2 regions of the Streptomyces sp. NPDC047869 genome follow, and region 1 is predicted to be linked to the other one. Evidence: riboswitches for the same ligand, from Rfam matches in the RefSeq annotation. Region 1 holds a riboswitch; the other holds the start of a gene.
What was found. Region 1 has a riboswitch for glycine ahead of gcvT (glycine cleavage system aminomethyltransferase GcvT). Riboswitches for the same ligand answer to the same signal wherever they lie in the genome.
Positions count from the first base shown of each region.

Region 1 (8,722 bases):
ATGTAGTAGTGCAGGACCGCCGGGATGATGCCCGCCGCGCCGTTGGTCGGAGCGGTGACCACGCGGCCGCCGGCCGCGTTCTCCTCGTTCACCGCCATCGCGTAGAGCGTGATCCACTCCATCGCGTGCGCGAGCGGGTCGCCCTCGGCGCGCAGTTGGCGGGCCGAGACGGCCGCCCGGCGGCGCACCTTCAGGCCGCCGGGCAGGATTCCCTCCCGGGACATGCCCCGCTGGACGCACTCGCGCATGACCCGCCAGATCTCCAGCAGGCCCGCCCGGATCTCCTCCTCGGTGCGCCAGGCGCGCTCGTTCTCCAGCATCAGGGAGGAGATCGAAAGACCCGTCTCGCGGGTCAGGCGCAGTAGCTCGTCACCGGTGCGGAAGGGGTACTTCAGGACCGTGTCGTCCAGCACGATGCGGTCCGCGCCGACCGCGTCCTCGTCCACGACGAAGCCGCCGCCGACCGAGTAGTACGTCTTGGAGAGCAGCTCCGTGCCGGCCGAGTCGAACGCCCACACCGTCATGCCGTTGGCGTGGTAGGGCAGCGCCTTGCGGCGGTGCAGGACCAGGTCGTCGTCGAAGGAGAACGCGATCTCGTGCTCGCCGAGCAGCGAGATCCGGCCCGACCGCCTGATCCCCTCCACGCGCTCGTCGGCCGACTCCACGTCCACCGTGCGCGGCGAGGCGCCCTCCAGACCGAGCAGCACCGCCTTCGGGGTGCCATGGCCGTGGCCGGTCGCGCCGAGCGAGCCGTACAGCTCGCAGCGCACCGCGGCGACGGAGCCCAGCAGGTCCTCGTTGCGCAGCCTGCGGGCGAACATGCGCGCCGCGCGCATCGGGCCGACCGTGTGGGAGCTGGACGGGCCGATGCCGATCGAGAACAGGTCGAAGACCGAGATGGCCACGGAAACTCCTCAATACGGGGTGGTGCGGGTGCGGCACCGCGCACACCTTCCAGTGTGCGCGGTGCCCGGTGAAACGGACTTAGCTGTTCAGACCCGGGTACAGCGGGTGCTTGTCGGCCAGGGCCCTCACCCGGGCCTTCAGGCTCTCCACGTCGGCGCCCTCGAAGGGGGCGGGCGCCTTCAGGGCCTCGGCGATCACGTCCGCGACCTCGGCGAAGTCCTCGGCCGTGAAGCCTCGGGTAGCCAGGGCCGGCGTACCGATGCGCAGACCAGAGGTCACCATCGGGGGACGCGGGTCGTTCGGGACGGCGTTGCGGTTGACCGTGATGCCGACCTCGTGGAGGCGGTCCTCGGCCTGCTGCCCGTCCAGCTCGGACTCACGCAGGTCCACCAGGATCAGGTGCACGTCCGTACCGCCGGACAGCACGTTGACCCCGGCCCCGCGGGCGTCGGCGGCGGTCAGCCGCTCGGCGAGGATGCGGGCGCCCTCCACCGTACGGCGCTGGCGCTCCTTGAACTCCTCCGAGGCGGCGACCTTGAAGGAGACCGCCTTGGCCGCGATCACGTGCTCCAGGGGACCGCCCTGGAAGCCCGGGAAGACGGACGAGTTCAGCTTCTTCGCGAAGTCCTTCTTCGCCAGGATGATGCCGCCGCGCGGGCCGCCGAGGGTCTTGTGGGTCGTGGAGGTGACCACGTCCGCGTGCTCGACCGGGTTCGGGTGCAGCCCCGCCGCGACCAGGCCCGCGAAGTGCGCCATGTCGACCCACAGGTACGCCTCGACCTCGTCGGCGATCCGGCGGAACTCGGCGAAGTCGAGCTGACGCGGGTACGCCGACCAGCCGGCGATGATCACCTTCGGGCGGTGCTCCTTGGCCAGCCGCTCGACCTCGGCCATGTCGACCAGACCGGCGTCGTCGACGTGGTAGGCGACCACGTTGAACTGCTTGCCGGAGAAGTTCAGCCGCATCCCGTGGGTGAGGTGGCCGCCGTGCGCCAGGTCCAGGCCGAGGATGGTGTCCCCGGGCTGGGCGAGGGCGAACAGCGCCGCCTGGTTCGCGGAGGCGCCGGAGTGGGGCTGGACGTTGGCGTACTCGGCGCCGAACAGCTCCTTGATCCGGTCGATGGCGATCTGCTCGGCGACGTCGACGTGCTCGCAGCCGCCGTAGTAGCGGCGGCCCGGGTAGCCCTCCGCGTACTTGTTGGTCAGCACCGAGCCCTGGGCCTCCATGACCGCGAGCGGCGCGAAGTTCTCCGAGGCGATCATCTCCAGCGTCGACTGCTGGCGGTTCAGCTCGGCGTCGACCGCGGCGGCGATCTCCGGGTCCAGCTCGTGCAGGGACGTGTTCAGGACAGTCATACGGCTACGACTCCTCAGCCGGCGTTCTGGGCGGTGTACTCGTCGGCGGAGAGCAGGTCGGCCGGCTCCTCGGTGACGCGTACCTTGAACAGCCAGCCGCCCTCGAAGGGGGCCGAGTTCACCAGCGACGGGTCGTTGACGACGTCCTCGTTGACCTCGGTGATCTCACCGGTGACCGGCGAGTACAGGTCCGAGACCGACTTGGTCGACTCCAGCTCGCCGCAGGTCTCACCCGCGGACACCGTGGAACCGACCTCGGGGAGCTGGGCGTAGACCACATCGCCGAGCGCGTTGGCCGCGAACTCGGTGATGCCGACCGTCGAGACGCCGTCCTCGGCGGCCGACAGCCACTCGTGCTCCTTGCTGTAGCGCAGCTGCTGGGGGTTGCTCATGGCCTGAATTCTCCTGTACGCGCGGGAGTGCTGATGAATGGGGGACTGCTGGACCCGCTGCTGAACAGCGGGGATGTGCGCAGGGTCACGTCCGGTGGACGGACCGCGCCCAGTGTCTACTTCTGGCGCTTGTAGAAGGGGAGCGCCACGACCTCGTACGGCTCGTGGCTGCCCCGGATGTCCACGCCGACACCCTCGGCGCCCGGCGCCGCGTGCGCCGCGTCGACGTACGCCATCGCGATCGGCTTGCCCAGGGTGGGGGAGGGGGCGCCGGAGGTGACCTCGCCGATCACCTCGCCGCCCGCGACGACGGCGAACCCGGCCCGCGGCACCCGGCGGCCCTCGGCGACCAGGCCGACGAGCTTGCGCGGCGGGTTCTGCTCGGCCCTGGCGGCGGCCTCGGTGAGCGCCTCGCGGCCCACGAAGTCGCCCTCCTTCTCGAACTTCACCACCCGGCCGAGCCCGGCGTCGAAGGGGGTCAGGGAGGTGGTCAGCTCGTGCCCGTACAGCGGCATGCCCGCCTCGAGGCGCAGGGTGTCCCGGCAGGACAGGCCGCACGGGACCAGGCCGGCGCCCTCGCCCGCCTTGGTCAGCGCCTGCCACAGCTCCACGGCGTGCTCGGGCTTCACGAACAGCTCGAAGCCGTCCTCGCCGGTGTAGCCGGTGCGGGCGATCAGCGCGGGGACGCCGGCGACGGTGCCCGGCAGGCCCGCGTAGTACTTCAGGCCGTCCAGGTCGGCGTCCGTGAGGGACTTCAGGATGCCGGGGGACTCGGGGCCCTGGACCGCGAGCAGCGCGTAGGCGTCCCGGTCGTCGCGCACCTCGGCGTCGAAGCCCGCGGCACGCTCGGTCAGCGCGTCCAGCACCACCTGGGCGTTGGAGGCGTTGGCGACGACCATGTACTCGTGTTCGGCCAGCCGGTAGACGATCAGGTCGTCCAGGATGCCGCCGTCGGCCTGGCAGATCATGGTGTAGCGGGCCCGGCCGACACCGACCGAGGCGATGTTGCCCACCAGCGCGTAGTTCAGCAGGTCGGCCGCCTGCGGCCCGGTCACGGTGATCTCGCCCATGTGGGAGAGGTCGAAGAGACCGGCCTTGGTCCGCACCGCGAGATGCTCGTCGCGCTCGGATCCGTAGCGCAGCGGCATGTCCCAGCCGGCGAAGTCGGTCATCGTCGCGCCGAGCGAGCGATGCAGGGCGTCGAGCGCGGTACGGCGCGGTCCAGTGGGTTCGGTACTGCTCATCGGTCGGTCGTCTCCCAGGGTGCAGGTATGACAGGCGAGGAACGTTCCTCCCCATCTGTCATCGGAACCTGAGAGGTTCGCCATGATCCTCGCGAGGAGTGGTCACGGCTTGCACCTTGGGTGGAGCCACTGTCGCAGCGGCCCGCTTTTCAGATGTGCCTCGCCCGCGCGGTAACGGGGCCTGAGAGATTCAAGGGAGGGACTTGCTCCTTCGGCGTCCCAGCGGAGCTGGCTGGGAACTCTCCCGCGCGGATTCAAGCGGCCGGTATGCAGTTGGCGCGCACATCATTGCACGCCGCGCCCCGCCCCGTCAGGGGCCGCATCTGTAACCGAGCTGTGGCAGTACGCGCACCCAACCGCTGGACCGGCGCATTACCTTCTCTTTACATTCAATGGGCAAAGGGTCTCCGAGCCCACAAGGGGAGGACGATGACGGTGAACAGGACCACGGCCTACGCCGCCACCACCGGTCTCGCGGTGCCGAAGCAGCCCTCCGCTCCGGCCCGTGGGCGCTGCGCGGAGCGTCCGGCCCCGGTCGTCCGCGACCTGCGCGAGCGCGCCGGGCGCAGCCCGCACGACCTGGCGTTCGGCCCCCGCGACCTGGTGGTGATCACCGGCCTGCCCGGCAGCGGCAAGTCCACCCTGATGCACCGCGCGGTCCCCGGCCACCGCGTCGACTCCCAGGACACCCGGGACCGCTGGGACGCCCGGATGCCCCGCCTCCTCCCCTACGCGCTCTACCGCCCCCTGGTCCGGCTCGCCCACTACGCCGCGCTGCGCCGCGCCCTCGGCACCGGCGAGGGGGTCGTCGTGCACGACTGCGGCACCCAGGCCTGGGTGCGCGGCTGGCTGGCCCGCGCGGCCCGGCGCCGCGGCGGCACCCTGCACCTGCTCCTGCTCGACGTCACCGCGGACACCGCCCGCGCGGGCCAGCGCGAGCGCGGCCGCGGTGTCTCCCGCTACGCCTTCCGGCGCCACCGCCGTACGGCGGCCCGTCTGCTGCGCGCGGTGGAGCGGGGAGAACTGCCCGCCGGCTGCGGCTCGGCGGTGCTGCTGGACCGGGACGCCGCGGACGTGCTGCGCCGCATCGGCTTCGCCGGCCGATCCGGCTGAGCGCTGTCACGGCCACCCGCTAGCCTTTTGGACCACAGCAGTGGTTCCCAGCAGGCGGCAGGCAGATGGACTTCTCGGCGGCGGACCTTCCCGCGGACTTCCCGGCACAGACGCACCCCCACCCGCACGGCGGTTGGCCCGGCAACGAACTGGAGGAGGCGCTCTCGGCCTCCCTCGGCATACCCGGCGCGGGCGGCCGGATCGCCGAGGTGCTCGGCCGCAGCCTGCTGTGGGTCCCGCTGCCCAACGGCGGCGGCCCGCACAGCGGCCCGCTGGACCTGCCCACGACGGAGATCGAGGGCCAGGTGTACGTCCCGGTCTTCAGCTCCGAGGAACAGCTCCGCCTGGCCGCCGGCCCCCACATGTCGTACACCGTGGCCCCGGCGGTGGAGTTCGCCCGCGGCCTGCCCCCGCAGGCGGGCATCCTCCTGAACCCCGACGGCGTGGTCGGCCTGCCGCTGCCGCCCGAGGCGGTGGCCGAACTCTGCCGCACCGGCCACACCCCGCTGGACGGCCCCGCCACCGGCGGCCGGGTCCGTCTCTTCGAGCCGGACTGGCAGGACGACCCGGTCGACTTCCTCTCCGCCGCCTCCGCCGAGTTCGCCGGCACCGGCGTGGTGGTCACCGCCCGCCGCTGCCTCGCCTCCGTCGAGACGGCCGACCCGGTGATGTTCGTGGGTGTGGAGCTCTCCCAGTGGGAGGGCGACCTGCGGGCCCTCTCACTGGAGGCCCTCGGCCGGGCCCTGGGTAAAGCCCCGGTCAAATGGCAGGTCAACCTTGTCCTCCTCGACGTCACGGACGACCCGGTGGCCACCTGGCTCAAATCCAACGTCCGCCCCTTCTACCAGTACGGCCACTGACCAGCGGGCTCGGGGGCGGCGGGCCCGAGGGGCACGGGGCCGTGCCGATCGGCGGCTCCGCCGACGGGCGCGCTCAGCCCTCACCCGCACCCGCGCAGGAACACAGGGCCCCGAGCCGATGGGCGCTTAAGCTGTCCCCACACGCGGGGCACTGACAGAAGGGCCGGTAAGACAGGTGAGCGCGAGCCACAGCGGCAGCGTCGAGCACATGCTGCGCCAGGTCACCCCCGGCCGCTACGACGCCTACGAAGAACTGCTGCGCGCCCTCGCCACTCCCTCCTCCGGCCAGATCTGGATGCTGCTGTGGCACGGCCAGGCCGGCTCGCCGGACGCCCAGTACGGGAACATGGAGGTCGACGGCTACGGCTACGCCCCCTGTGTGACCTCCGCGCAGGAACTCTCGGCGAGTGGCTGGAACCGCTCCTACGAGGTGGTCGACGGGCTCGACGTGGCCCGCACCCTCTATCCCGACCACTACGGCCTCTGGCTCAACCCGCACGCCCCGGGCGGCGGCGTCGGCATCCCCTGGCTGGACCTGCGCCGCATCGCCACCGGCCTGGACCGCCGGCCGGCCGGCCCGCTGCGGCTGTCGGAACCCGGTATCGACGTCGCGCAGTTCTACGCCCTGCTGGTGCAGAACGCCCACCGCACCCCGGCCCTGCGCTCACTGCGCCGCGCCTGGGTGCAGCCCGCGCTCGGCGCGCCGTACCTCGCCATCGGCCTGGACGTGTACGACACCTCGCCCGCCGCCGTCGACTCGGTGCGCGCGATGATGCAGCAGTCCGTCGGCGCGGTCCCCGAGGGGCTGCCGGTGTCGACGGTCGCGATGACCGACGACTACGACCCGGTCGTGCTGTGGATGCGGGCCAACGCACGCCCGTTCTACGATCGCGACGCCCACGCGGCCGTTCCCCAGCCGCAGCCGCAGGGCCCGCCGCAGCCCCAGGCGCCGGCCCCCGGTTACGGCTACCCACCGGTCCACGGGGGCTACTGAACAACCGGACCGGGGAGTCCGCCACTTGGACGGTGGTGGAGAAATCGTGTGGGGTGCGGACTTCTCCGCGCGTAGAAGAGCGGTGATTCGTCCGATTGGGGTGGAAGCGCCGCTATGTCCCAAGTGTCCCCCGTTCGGTGGCCGTTACCCCGTGATCGGATAACGGAATCCCCTGGACTGCATCACGGTTGCGCATACTTTCCCCGTCAGCTCTGGCGGGTGATCGCGAAGAAGCAGAAGACTCGCGATTCAGACGTGAGGTGGAACCTCGCGATCGAGGCAAGTCGACAAAGCCGCAAACCGCGGCAGGCGCAAGCCGGTCACCACCGGCGAGAGGGGTCGGGTCACTGTGACCGCACCGATCGAGACCACCGGGGCGGCAGCCGAGGCACAGCCGGAAGCTGTGCTCGAGGGTGCCGATAAGGGGCGGATCGAGGGTCGTTCTCTCGGGCAGATCGCCTGGTCGAGATTCAAGAGGGACAAGGTCGCCGTGGCGGGTGGCGTCATCGTCGTCCTGCTCATCGCGCTGGCCGTCCTCTCCCGGCCTCTGCAGGCCCTGCTCGGACTCGACCCCAACGCCTTCCACCAGGACCTGATCACTCCCGACACCTCGCTGCCCAAGGGCAGTTGGGGCGGCATGAGCGCGGACCACCCGCTCGGCGTGGACCCCAAGTTCGGCCGGGACATCGCCACCCGCGTCCTGGAGGGCTCCTGGGTGTCGCTGGTGGTCGCCTTCGGCGCCACGATCCTGTCCAACGTGATCGGCGCCATCATGGGCGTCGTCGCGGGTTACTACGGCGGCCGGGTCGACAACGTCATCAGCCGCCTGATGGACACCTTCCTCGCCTTCCCCCTCCTGCTGTTCGCCATCGCGATCTCCGCCACGCTCCAGGGCGGCGCGTTCGGCCTCAACGGGCTCCCGCTCCACCTGAGCGTGCTGATCTTCGTCATCGGCTTCTTCAACTGGCCCTACCTGGGCCGGATCGTGCGCGGCCAGACCCTCGCCCTGCGTGAGCGCGAGTTCGTGGACGCCTCCCGCGGCATGGGTGCCAAGGGCCCGTACATCCTGTTCCGGGAGCTGATGCCCAACCTGGTCGGCCCGATCATCGTCTACTCGACGCTGCTCATCCCGACCAACATCCTCTTCGAGGCGTCCCTGAGCTTCCTCGGTGTCGGCATCCAGCCCCCGCAGGCCTCCTGGGGCGGCATGCTCCGCGAAGCGGTCACCTACTACCAGGTCGATCCCCAGTACATGATCGTGCCCGGTCTCGCCATCTTCGTGACCGTCCTGGCGTTCAATCTGCTGGGCGACGGTCTCCGCGACGCTCTCGACCCGCGCAGCCGTTGACGCCTGCCACCGCCCGAGAGCCCGAAAAGTTTCCGACTATGGAGGGGAAAGCGCCCATCATGCGAAGGTCAGCGCTGGCCGCTATCGCGGCCATCGGCTCCGCCAGCCTGCTCGTTGCAGGTTGCAGCAAGGCCGATGACAACAAGGACAACAACGGCTCGTCCGCCGGGGCCAACGCCGCGACCAAGGGTGTGGTCAACGCTTCCGCCAAGAAGGGCGGCACGGTCACCTACGAGCTGTCCGACGTGCCGGACTCCTTCGACCCCGGCAACACGTACTACGCGTACATGTACAACCTCAGCCGGCTCTACGCCCGCCCGCTGATGACGTTCCAGCCCGGCGCCGGCGAGAAGGGCAACACCCTCGTCCCGGACCTCGCCGCGAGCAAGGGCGTCCCGAGCGACGGCGGCAAGACCTGGACGTACAAGCTGCGTTCGGGCCTGAAGTACGAGGACGGCTCGCCGATCACCTCGAAGGACGTCAAGTACGCCGTCGAGCGCTCCAACTTC
Region 1 is NZ_JBEYRK010000024.1:80,501-89,222, reverse strand. It holds gene AB0924_RS27195 (L-serine ammonia-lyase) at 1-905, opposite strand, end outside; gene glyA (serine hydroxymethyltransferase) at 985-2,262, opposite strand; gene gcvH (glycine cleavage system protein GcvH) at 2,277-2,654, opposite strand; gene gcvT (glycine cleavage system aminomethyltransferase GcvT) at 2,771-3,898, opposite strand; glycine riboswitch at 4,058-4,155, opposite strand; gene AB0924_RS27175 (AAA family ATPase) at 4,334-5,011, shown strand; gene AB0924_RS27170 (enhanced serine sensitivity protein SseB) at 5,077-5,871, shown strand; gene AB0924_RS27165 (enhanced serine sensitivity protein SseB C-terminal domain-containing protein) at 6,047-6,865, shown strand; gene AB0924_RS27160 (ABC transporter permease) at 7,215-8,213, shown strand; gene AB0924_RS27155 (ABC transporter substrate-binding protein) at 8,252-8,722, shown strand, end outside.

Region 2 (8,722 bases), on a different contig from region 1:
CGAGGTGAGGACCGAAGCCGACCCCGCGCGGGTTCCGGCGGCGGAGCCGGCCGCCATGACCGGGACCGGCGCCCCCGCCGGAACCTGCCCGGGGACCGGCGGCGAACAGGGGCTCGACGCCCGGCTCGTGGTCGACCGGGCGGACTTCCGGCTCGACGTGGCGCTGACCGCCGCCCCCGGCGACGTCATCGCGCTTCTGGGCCCGAACGGCGCCGGCAAGACCACCGCCCTGCGTGCCCTCGCCGGGCTGCTCCCGCTCACCGGCGGCCACCTGCGACTGGATGGCACCTCGCTGGAGCGCACCCCGCCGGAGTCCCGGCCGGTCGGCGTCGTCTTCCAGGACTATCTGCTCTTCCCGCACCTGTCCGCCCTGGACAACGTGGCGTTCGGGCCGCGCTGTCACGGTGCGGGCAAGGCCGAGGCGCGCGCGCAGGCCGCCACCTGGCTGGACCGCATGGGCCTCACCGGGCACGCCGGGGCCAAGCCCCGCCGCCTGTCCGGCGGACAGGCCCAGCGCGTCGCGCTCGCCCGCGCCCTGGCCACCCGGCCCAGGCTGCTGCTCCTGGACGAACCGCTCGCCGCGCTGGACGCGCGCACGCGCCTGGAGGTCCGGGCCCAGCTCCGCCGCCATCTGGCCGAGTTCGAGGCCGTCGCCGTGCTGGTCACGCACGACCCGCTGGACGCCATGGTGCTGGCGGACCGGCTGGTGGTCGTCGAGCACGGCCACGTCGTCCAGCAGGGCACCCCCGCGGAGATCGCCCGTCGGCCGCGCACCGACTACATCGCCCGGCTCGTCGGCCTCAACCTCTACCGCGGACAGGCCGCAGGGCACACCGTACGGCTGGACGCGGGCCCTTCGGTGACGACGACGGAGGACCTGTCCGGTCCCGTCTTCGTGGCCTTCCCGCCGGCCGCCGTCACCCTCTTCCGGGACCGGCCCACCGGCGCCAGCGCCCGCAACCTGTGGGCGTGCGAGGTCGCGGGCCTGGAGACCCACGGCGACCAGATCCGCGCCGACCTCACCGGCGAACTCCCCCTGGTCGCCGACCTCACCACGGTGGCCGCCGCCGAGCTGGACCTGCATCCGGGTGCGTCGGTCTGGGCGACAGTGAAGGCGGCGCAGACCCACGCATACCCGGCCTGACCGGACGGCAGCTCTACGGTGGGTGCTCATGACACTGAGCATCCGCAACCAGCTCCCCGGTGACGTGACCGAGGTCCACCCCGGCGAGGTCATGGCGATCGTCAAGGTGCGGCTGGACGGCGGCCAGGAGCTGACGGCCGCCATCACCCAGGAGGCCGCCGAGCAACTCGCCCTCGCCCCCGGCACCGCCGTCCGCGCCCTGGTGAAGTCGACCGAGGTCTCCCTCTCGACGAGCAGGGTCGAGGGCCTGTCGATCCGCAACCAGCTCCCGGGCGCGATCACCCGTCTCACCCGGGGCGAGGTCATGGCCTCCGTGAAGGTGGCCGTGGCCGGCGGCGAGCTGACCGCCGCGATCACCAGGGACGCGGCCGAGGACCTCGGCCTCTTCGTGGGGTCCGACGTGGTCGTTCTGATCAAGGCGACCGAGGTGTCGCTGGACACGGTCTGAGAGGCACGGAAAAGCGGGAGCCCCGCCCGGTCCACGGGCGGGGCTCACACGTACGGCTCGCTCAGTCCTCGTACGCGTCCAGCGGCGGGCAGGAGCACACCAGGTTGCGGTCGCCGAAGGCCTGGTCGATACGGCGCACCGGCGGCCAGTACTTGTCCGCGACCGAGACGCCGCCCGGGAAGACGGCCTCCTCGCGGCTGTAGGCGTGGTCCCAGTCCGCGCCGAGCGCCCGCGCGGTGTGCGGCGCGTTGCGCAGCGGGTTGTCCTCCGCCGGCCACACTCCGGAGCCGACCTTCTCGATCTCCGCGCGGATGGCGATCATCGCGTCGCAGAACCGGTCCAGCTCCGCCAGGTCCTCGGACTCGGTCGGCTCGATCATCAGCGTGCCGGCCACCGGGAAGGACATGGTCGGCGCGTGGAAGCCGTAGTCGATGAGCCGCTTCGCGACGTCGTCCACGCTCACACCGGTCGCCTTGGTCAGCGGGCGCAGGTCGATGATGCACTCGTGCGCCACCAGGCCGCCGGGGCCGTTGTAGAGCACCGGGTAGTGCGGCTCGAGGCGCTTGGCGACGTAATTGGCGGAGAGCACGGCCACCTGGGTGGCGCGCTTGAGCCCCTCGCCGCCCATCAGACGGACGTACGCCCACGAAATCGGCAGGATGCCCGCGCTGCCCCACGGCGCGGCGGAGATCGGGCCCACGCCGGTCTCGGGGCCGGCCGCAGGCTGCAGCGGGTGGTTCGGCAGGTACGGCGCCAGGTGCGAGCGGACGGCCACCGGGCCGACGCCGGGACCGCCGCCGCCGTGCGGGATGCAGAAGGTCTTGTGCAGGTTCAGGTGCGAGACGTCGCCGCCGAAGTGACCCGGCTTGGCGAGACCGACCAGTGCGTTGAGGTTGGCGCCGTCGACGTACACCTGGCCGCCGGCGTCGTGGACCTGGGCGCAGATGTCGGCGACGTGCTCCTCGAACACGCCGTGCGTCGACGGGTAGGTGATCATCAGCACGGCCAGCTCGGCGCGGTGCTGCTCGATCTTGGCCCGCAGGTCGGCGACGTCGATCTCGCCGTCCTCGGCGGTCTTGACGACGACGACCTTCATGCCCGCCATCACGGCGCTGGCGGCGTTGGTGCCGTGCGCGGAGGACGGGATCAGGCACACGACGCGCTGCTCGTCGCCGTTGGCCCGGTGGTAGCCGCGCACGGCCAGCAGGCCCGCGAGCTCGCCCTGGGAACCGGCGTTGGGCTGGAGGGACACCTTGTCGTAGCCGGTGACCTCGGCGAGGCGGTCCTCCAGCTCGCGGATGAGCGTGAGGTAGCCCTCGGCCTGCTCGGCGGGCGCGAAGGGGTGCAGCTGGCCGAACTCGGGCCAGGTGACCGGCTCCATCTCGGTGGTCGCGTTGAGCTTCATGGTGCAGGAGCCCAGCGGGATCATGCCGCGGTCGAGCGCGTAGTCGCGGTCGGCGAGACGGCGCAGGTAGCGCAGCATCGCGGTCTCGGAGCGGTGCTCGTGGAAGACCGGGTGGGCGAGGTAGTCGTCGGTGCGCAGCAGGGCCTCGGGCAGGGCCTCGCCGGCCGCCGCGTCCAGCGCCTCGATGTCGCCGTCGACGCCGAAGGCGGCGAAGACCGCCTCCACCTGGGCCCGGTTGGTGGTCTCGTCGCAGGCCAGGGAGACGAGGTCGGCGTCGACGAGACGCAGGTTGACGCCGCCCGCCCGGGCGGCGGCCACGACCTCGGCGGCCCGGCCGGGCACGCGCGCGGTGAGGGTGTCGAAGTAGGCGCCGTGGACGATCTCGACACCGCCCGCCTTCAGGCCCTCGGCGAGGATCGTGGCGTAGCGGTGGGTGCGGCGGGCGATGGTCCGCAGTCCCTCGGGGCCGTGGTAGACGGCGTACATGCCGGCCATCACGGCGAGCAGCACCTGGGCGGTGCAGATGTTGCTGGTGGCCTTCTCGCGGCGGATGTGCTGCTCACGGGTCTGCAGCGCCAGGCGGTAGGCCTTGTGCCCGTCGGCGTCGACCGACACGCCGACGAGACGGCCGGGCAGGCTGCGCGCGAACTTCTCGTGCACCGCCATGTAGCCGGCGTGCGGCCCGCCGAAGCCCATCGGCACGCCGAAGCGCTGGGTGGTGCCGACGGCGATGTCCGCGCCCAGCTCGCCGGGCGAGGTCAGCAGGGTGAGCGCGAGCAGATCGGCCGCGACCGTGACGAGGGCGCCCAGCTCGTGCGCCTGGTCGATGAGCGGCTTGATGTCGCGGACGGCACCGGAGGCGCCCGGGTACTGGACCAGTACACCGTTGATCTCGCGCTCGGCGATCTCCGCGGGGATGCCCTCGGAGAGGTCGGCGACGACGACCTCGACACCTGTCGGCTCGGCGCGCGTCTCGATGACGGCGACGGTCTGCGGCAGGGCGTCCGCGTCGACCAGGAACAGGCCCTTCTTGTTCCGGCCCATGCGCCGGGACAGCGCCATGGCCTCGGCGGCGGCCGTGCCCTCGTCGAGCAGGGAGGCGCCGGACGTCGGCAGCCCGGTGAGCTCGGCGACCATGGTCTGGAAGTTCAGCAGGGCCTCCAGCCGGCCCTGGGAGATCTCCGGCTGGTACGGCGTGTAGGCGGTGTACCAGGCGGGGTTCTCCATGACGTTGCGCAGGACGACCGGCGGGGTGAAGGTGCCGTAGTAGCCGAGGCCGATCATGGAGCCGAGGACCTGGTTGCGGTCGGCGAGCGAGCGCAGCTCGGCGAGCACCTCGGCCTCGGTGCGGGCGCCCGGCAGCTCCAGGGCGTCGGCGTTCTTGATCACATCCGGGACCGCGGCGGCGGTCAGCTCGTCGAGCGAGCCGTAGCCGACGTGCGCGAGCATCTTGGCCCGCGCCTCCTGGTCGGGCCCGATGTGGCGCTGCTCGAAGGGGATACCGGCTTCGAGCTCGGAGAGCGGGGTGCGATGGGCGGTCATTGCGGAGGCCTCCTGGTCTGACGCGACCTTCGAGGGGCACCCCGGTACGGATACCCCGACGGCCTCCCCCTCTGTCATCTCGACCTGAGAGCTTCACCGGCGGCCCGGGGGCGCCGGCTTTCACCGTCGGTGAGGGCGGACGCCGTCGACATCCGCCCTGCTTTCCAGAGTGACCTCGTCCGTGCGGTACGTGGGCCTGAGAGATTCCGGGGAGGATTTGCTCCTTCGGCGCCTCCGAGGTGATCGGAGGACTCTCCCGCACGGGGTCAGCAGCCGCTGTCAGCCTACCAGCGAGGTCAACGCCCGGGCCTTCGAGTGGCCGCCTCCCTGATTGTGCTCTTTCGTAGTGCTTACGGATGAGTTGCGACCACGTGGAGGGAGAGGGACCGTGCAGACCGACATCGATCCGCGCAACCTGATCGGCCGCAAGGCGTTCGACCGCACCGGCACCAAGATCGGCACCATTGACGAGGTGTACCTCGACGACGCCACCGGAGTGCCGGAGTGGGCGGCCATACGGACCGGTCTCTTCTCCCGGGACGCCTTCGTGCCCCTGGAGCCCAGCGAGATCGTCGAGGGCGCCCTGCGGGTTCCCTTCGACCGTGCACTCATCAAGGACGCGCCCGACTTCGGTGTCGGCCGCCACCTCTCCCCCGAACAGGAACTCCAGCTCTACCACCACTACGGCCTGGACGTGGCGGCGCCCTCCCCGTTCGCGGACCACGACTTCGGCAAGCTCGCGGGCACCGAGGAGCCCTGAGCCCGCTCCACCACCGGCCCCCCGTGGAGGCGCGGAGGACCGCCCGAACGATCACGACGGAGCCCCACACACAGACCAGGCACCTGCTACAGATCGGCGTCGACAGCACCCGACAGACTCGGCGGCGGATCCGCGTCCGGTACCCGCGGCAGCGGATCCGCGTCCGGTATCCGCGGCAGCGGATCCGTGCCCAGCACCAGCGGCAGCGGATCCGCCGGCTCCAGTTCAGGATCCTCGACGCCGAACGTCCGCACCCGCCCCGGCTCCGACTGGGGCGTCTCGAAGCGCACGGTCACCCGGCCCAGGCCACTGCCCTGCACCCAGCCGTGGCCCCACGCGGCGTGCCGCACGTCCTGCCCGGCCCGCCACTGCCGCTTGACGGGCTCCGGCCGCTCCGGCACGGTCTCGGCCACGGCCTCCTCCGGCACCGATACGTCCCGCGAGGGCTGCGCCGCCTGCGCGAACAGGTCCTCCTGGGTGTAGTCGGCGAGCCCGGTGACGCCCACACCGAGCAGCCGCACCCCGCCCGTGGTGTCCACGGAGTCCAGCAGCCGCTCGGCCGCCTCCCGGATCACCGCGGGGTCGTCCGTGGGCCCTCTGAGCGTCTCGGACCGGGTCAGCGTCGAGAAGTCGTACCTGCGGACCTTCAGCACGATGGTCCGCCCCGACAGCCCGGCCCCGCGCAGCCGCCGCACGCACCGGTCGGCGAGCCGCCCCACCTCGAGACCGACCCGCAGCCGGTCGTGGATGTCCACGTCGTAGGTGTCCTCGACCGACACCGACTTGGCCTCCCGCTCGGCGACCACGGGCCGGTCGTCGCGAGCCAGCGCCATCGCGTACAGCGCGTGCCCGTGCGCCTTGCCGAGCAGCCGTACGAGTTCGTCCTCGCCGGCCTCGGCCAGCTCCGCGACCGTGGTGATCCCGGCCCGCCGCAGATGGTCCCCGGTCGCCGGACCCACCCCGGGCAGGGTCCGCACCGGCATCGGCCCGAGCAGCGCCCGCTCGGTGCCGGGTTCGACGAGGACGAGTCCGTCGGGTTTGGCCTCCTCCGAGGCGATCTTCGCGAGCATCTTGGAGGCGGCGAGTCCCACCGACCCCGTGAGCCCGGTGACCGCCCGTATGTCGGTGCGCAGCTTCGTCCCCACCCGCCGCGCCGAGTCCGCGTCCCAGGCCGCCTCCCGGGGCTCGAGGTCGACGAACGCCTCGTCCAGGCTCAGCGGCTCCACCAGCGGCGACAGCTCCCGCAGCAGCGTCATCACCTGCTCGCTCACGGACCGGTAGACGTTGAAGCGCGGCACCAGGTACGCGGCGTTCGGCGCCAGCCTGCGCGCCTGGGCCATCGGCATCGCCGAGTGCACCCCGAATACCCGGGCCTCGTACGACGCGGTGGCCACCACACCACGCGGTCCGAGTCCGCCCACGATCACGGCCTTGCCCCGCAGGCTCGGCTTGGACGCCTGCTCCACCGAGGCGTAGAAGGCATCCATGTCGAGATGCAGGATCGTGGGCGCGTTTCTCACATCTCCGATGCTGCACCACACCACTGACAACCCGGGCGCACGGCCCGTGGGATGCGGTGGGGGCGTACTCAGACGGCCCGGTTGCGCCGCCGTGCCAGCTCGTCCGCCGGGTTGTGCCCGACCAGGGTCTCCCCCGTGTCGACCCGCTCCCCGTGCAGCTGGGAGAGCGCGCTCTCCACGTCCCGCCAGACCACGCCGACGGCGATCCCGAAGATGCCCTGGCCGCCCTGGAGCAGGGCGTGCACCTCGTCCGGCGAGGTGCACTCGTACACCGTGGCGCCATCGCTCATGAGGGTCATGCGCTCCAGGTCCTGGAAGCCGCGCTCCCGCAGGTGCCGCACGGCCGTGCGGATGTTCTGCAGCGAGACCCCGGTGTCCAGGAACCGCTTGACGATCTTCAGGACGACCACGTCCCGGAAGCTGTAGAGGCGCTGGGTGCCCGACCCGTAGGCGGGCCGCACACTCGGCTCGACCAGTCCGGTGCGGGCCCAGTAGTCCAGTTGCCGGTAGGTGATGCCGGCGGCCGCACAGGCCGTGGGACCCCGGTAGCCGATCTCCTCGGACGCCATGGACGCCACCCCTCCGCCGTTCGGCACCGCCGTCGGCCGCTGTGGGGCGTGGTCGACCGCGCCGCCGGGATATGCGTACTGCCCGCTGGAACGCGGCTGGGAACTCGGGGGAGGGTACGGACCGCTCTCCCCGAAACCGCGTCCGGGGGCACCCCCAGCCGTACCGTCGCCGCTCGTTCTCACGCCGACCTCCGTCCTTGAACTGCCTTCTCGACGGTAGGCAGTCACCAGGGGTGCGTCAACGATCGCCACACTCGCCACGCCGGGTGATAATCACCCTAAGAGTGGTTTCTCGTGCCCCACCGCGGGGAAAGGCTAGCCGAATGCTCCCGCGGAAGACCGCATGACGCTCTGGATGGCCGGTGGCAATTGCCGCGGCGCCGGGAACCGGCTCGCACCTCACCGCCGCCGAACCGCCGCACCTCACTGGCTGCTGGTGCCGAAGTCCTCCGGCGAGATCTGGTCGAGGAACTCGCGGAACTTCTCCACCTCGTCCTCCTGCTCGTCCGGGATCGCGATGCCGGCGTCGTCCAGCACCGTGTCACTGCCGTAGATCGGCGTCCCGGTACGCAGTGCCAGCGCTATGGCGTCGGAGGGACGCGCGCTGACCTCGACCCCGCTGGCGAAGACCAGCTCCGCGTAGAAGACGCCCTCACGCAGGTCCGTGATGCGCACTTCGGTCAGCTCCTGGCCGACGGCCTCCAGCACGTCCTTGAACAGGTCGTGGGTCAGCGGTCGCGCGGGGGCCATGCCCTGCTGGGCGAAGGCGATCGCCGTCGCCTCCCCCGGCCCGATCCAGATGGGGAGGTAGCGGTCGCCCCCCACTTCGCGCAGGAGCACGATCGGTTGGTTGGAGGGCATTTCGACCCGGACACCTACGACATCGAGCTCGTTCACACAGCAACCCTAGGCCGTGCCCGGGACCTTTGGGTAGTCGGGCCGGGAACAGGTGCCCGATCCGGCCGCCCGGGCACCCCGCCGTTCAGGGCAGACGCACGCCGAGAGCGGTCTGCACCAGCGCCGCGTGCAGCCGCATCGTGAGCGCCGCCAGCTCCTTCGCCCGGGCCTCGGCGTGAGCCCTGGTCTGCGGGTTGCGGTGGCGCTTCAGGGGGGCCACGACCTGGTCCACCAGGCCCGCCTCCCGGTCGGCGGCGGCCTTCATCACCCGCAGATGGCGCGGCTCGATGCCGAACCGGCCCAGCTCGGCGACGAGCGAGGCCACGGTGACGGCCGCCACGTCGTAGACACCGTCCTCCAGTGGAGCGATGAGCCCGTACGACTGCCACTCCGCGAGGTCGTCCTCACCGATGCCCGCCGCCGCCAGCAGCTCGCCA
Region 2 is NZ_JBEYRK010000013.1:176,481-185,202, forward strand. It holds gene AB0924_RS19295 (ABC transporter ATP-binding protein) at 56-1,144, shown strand; gene AB0924_RS19300 (TOBE domain-containing protein) at 1,173-1,592, shown strand; gene gcvP (aminomethyl-transferring glycine dehydrogenase) at 1,654-4,539, opposite strand; glycine riboswitch at 4,714-4,808, opposite strand; gene AB0924_RS19310 (PRC-barrel domain-containing protein) at 4,928-5,299, shown strand; gene AB0924_RS19315 (DNA polymerase IV) at 5,386-6,819, opposite strand; gene AB0924_RS19320 (MerR family transcriptional regulator) at 6,888-7,571, opposite strand; gene AB0924_RS19325 (bifunctional nuclease family protein) at 7,812-8,285, opposite strand; gene AB0924_RS19330 (MerR family transcriptional regulator) at 8,371-8,722, opposite strand, start outside.
Region 2: it holds a riboswitch for glycine, as region 1 does, so the genes downstream of both, gcvP (aminomethyl-transferring glycine dehydrogenase) here and gcvT (glycine cleavage system aminomethyltransferase GcvT) in region 1, are expected to answer to the same signal.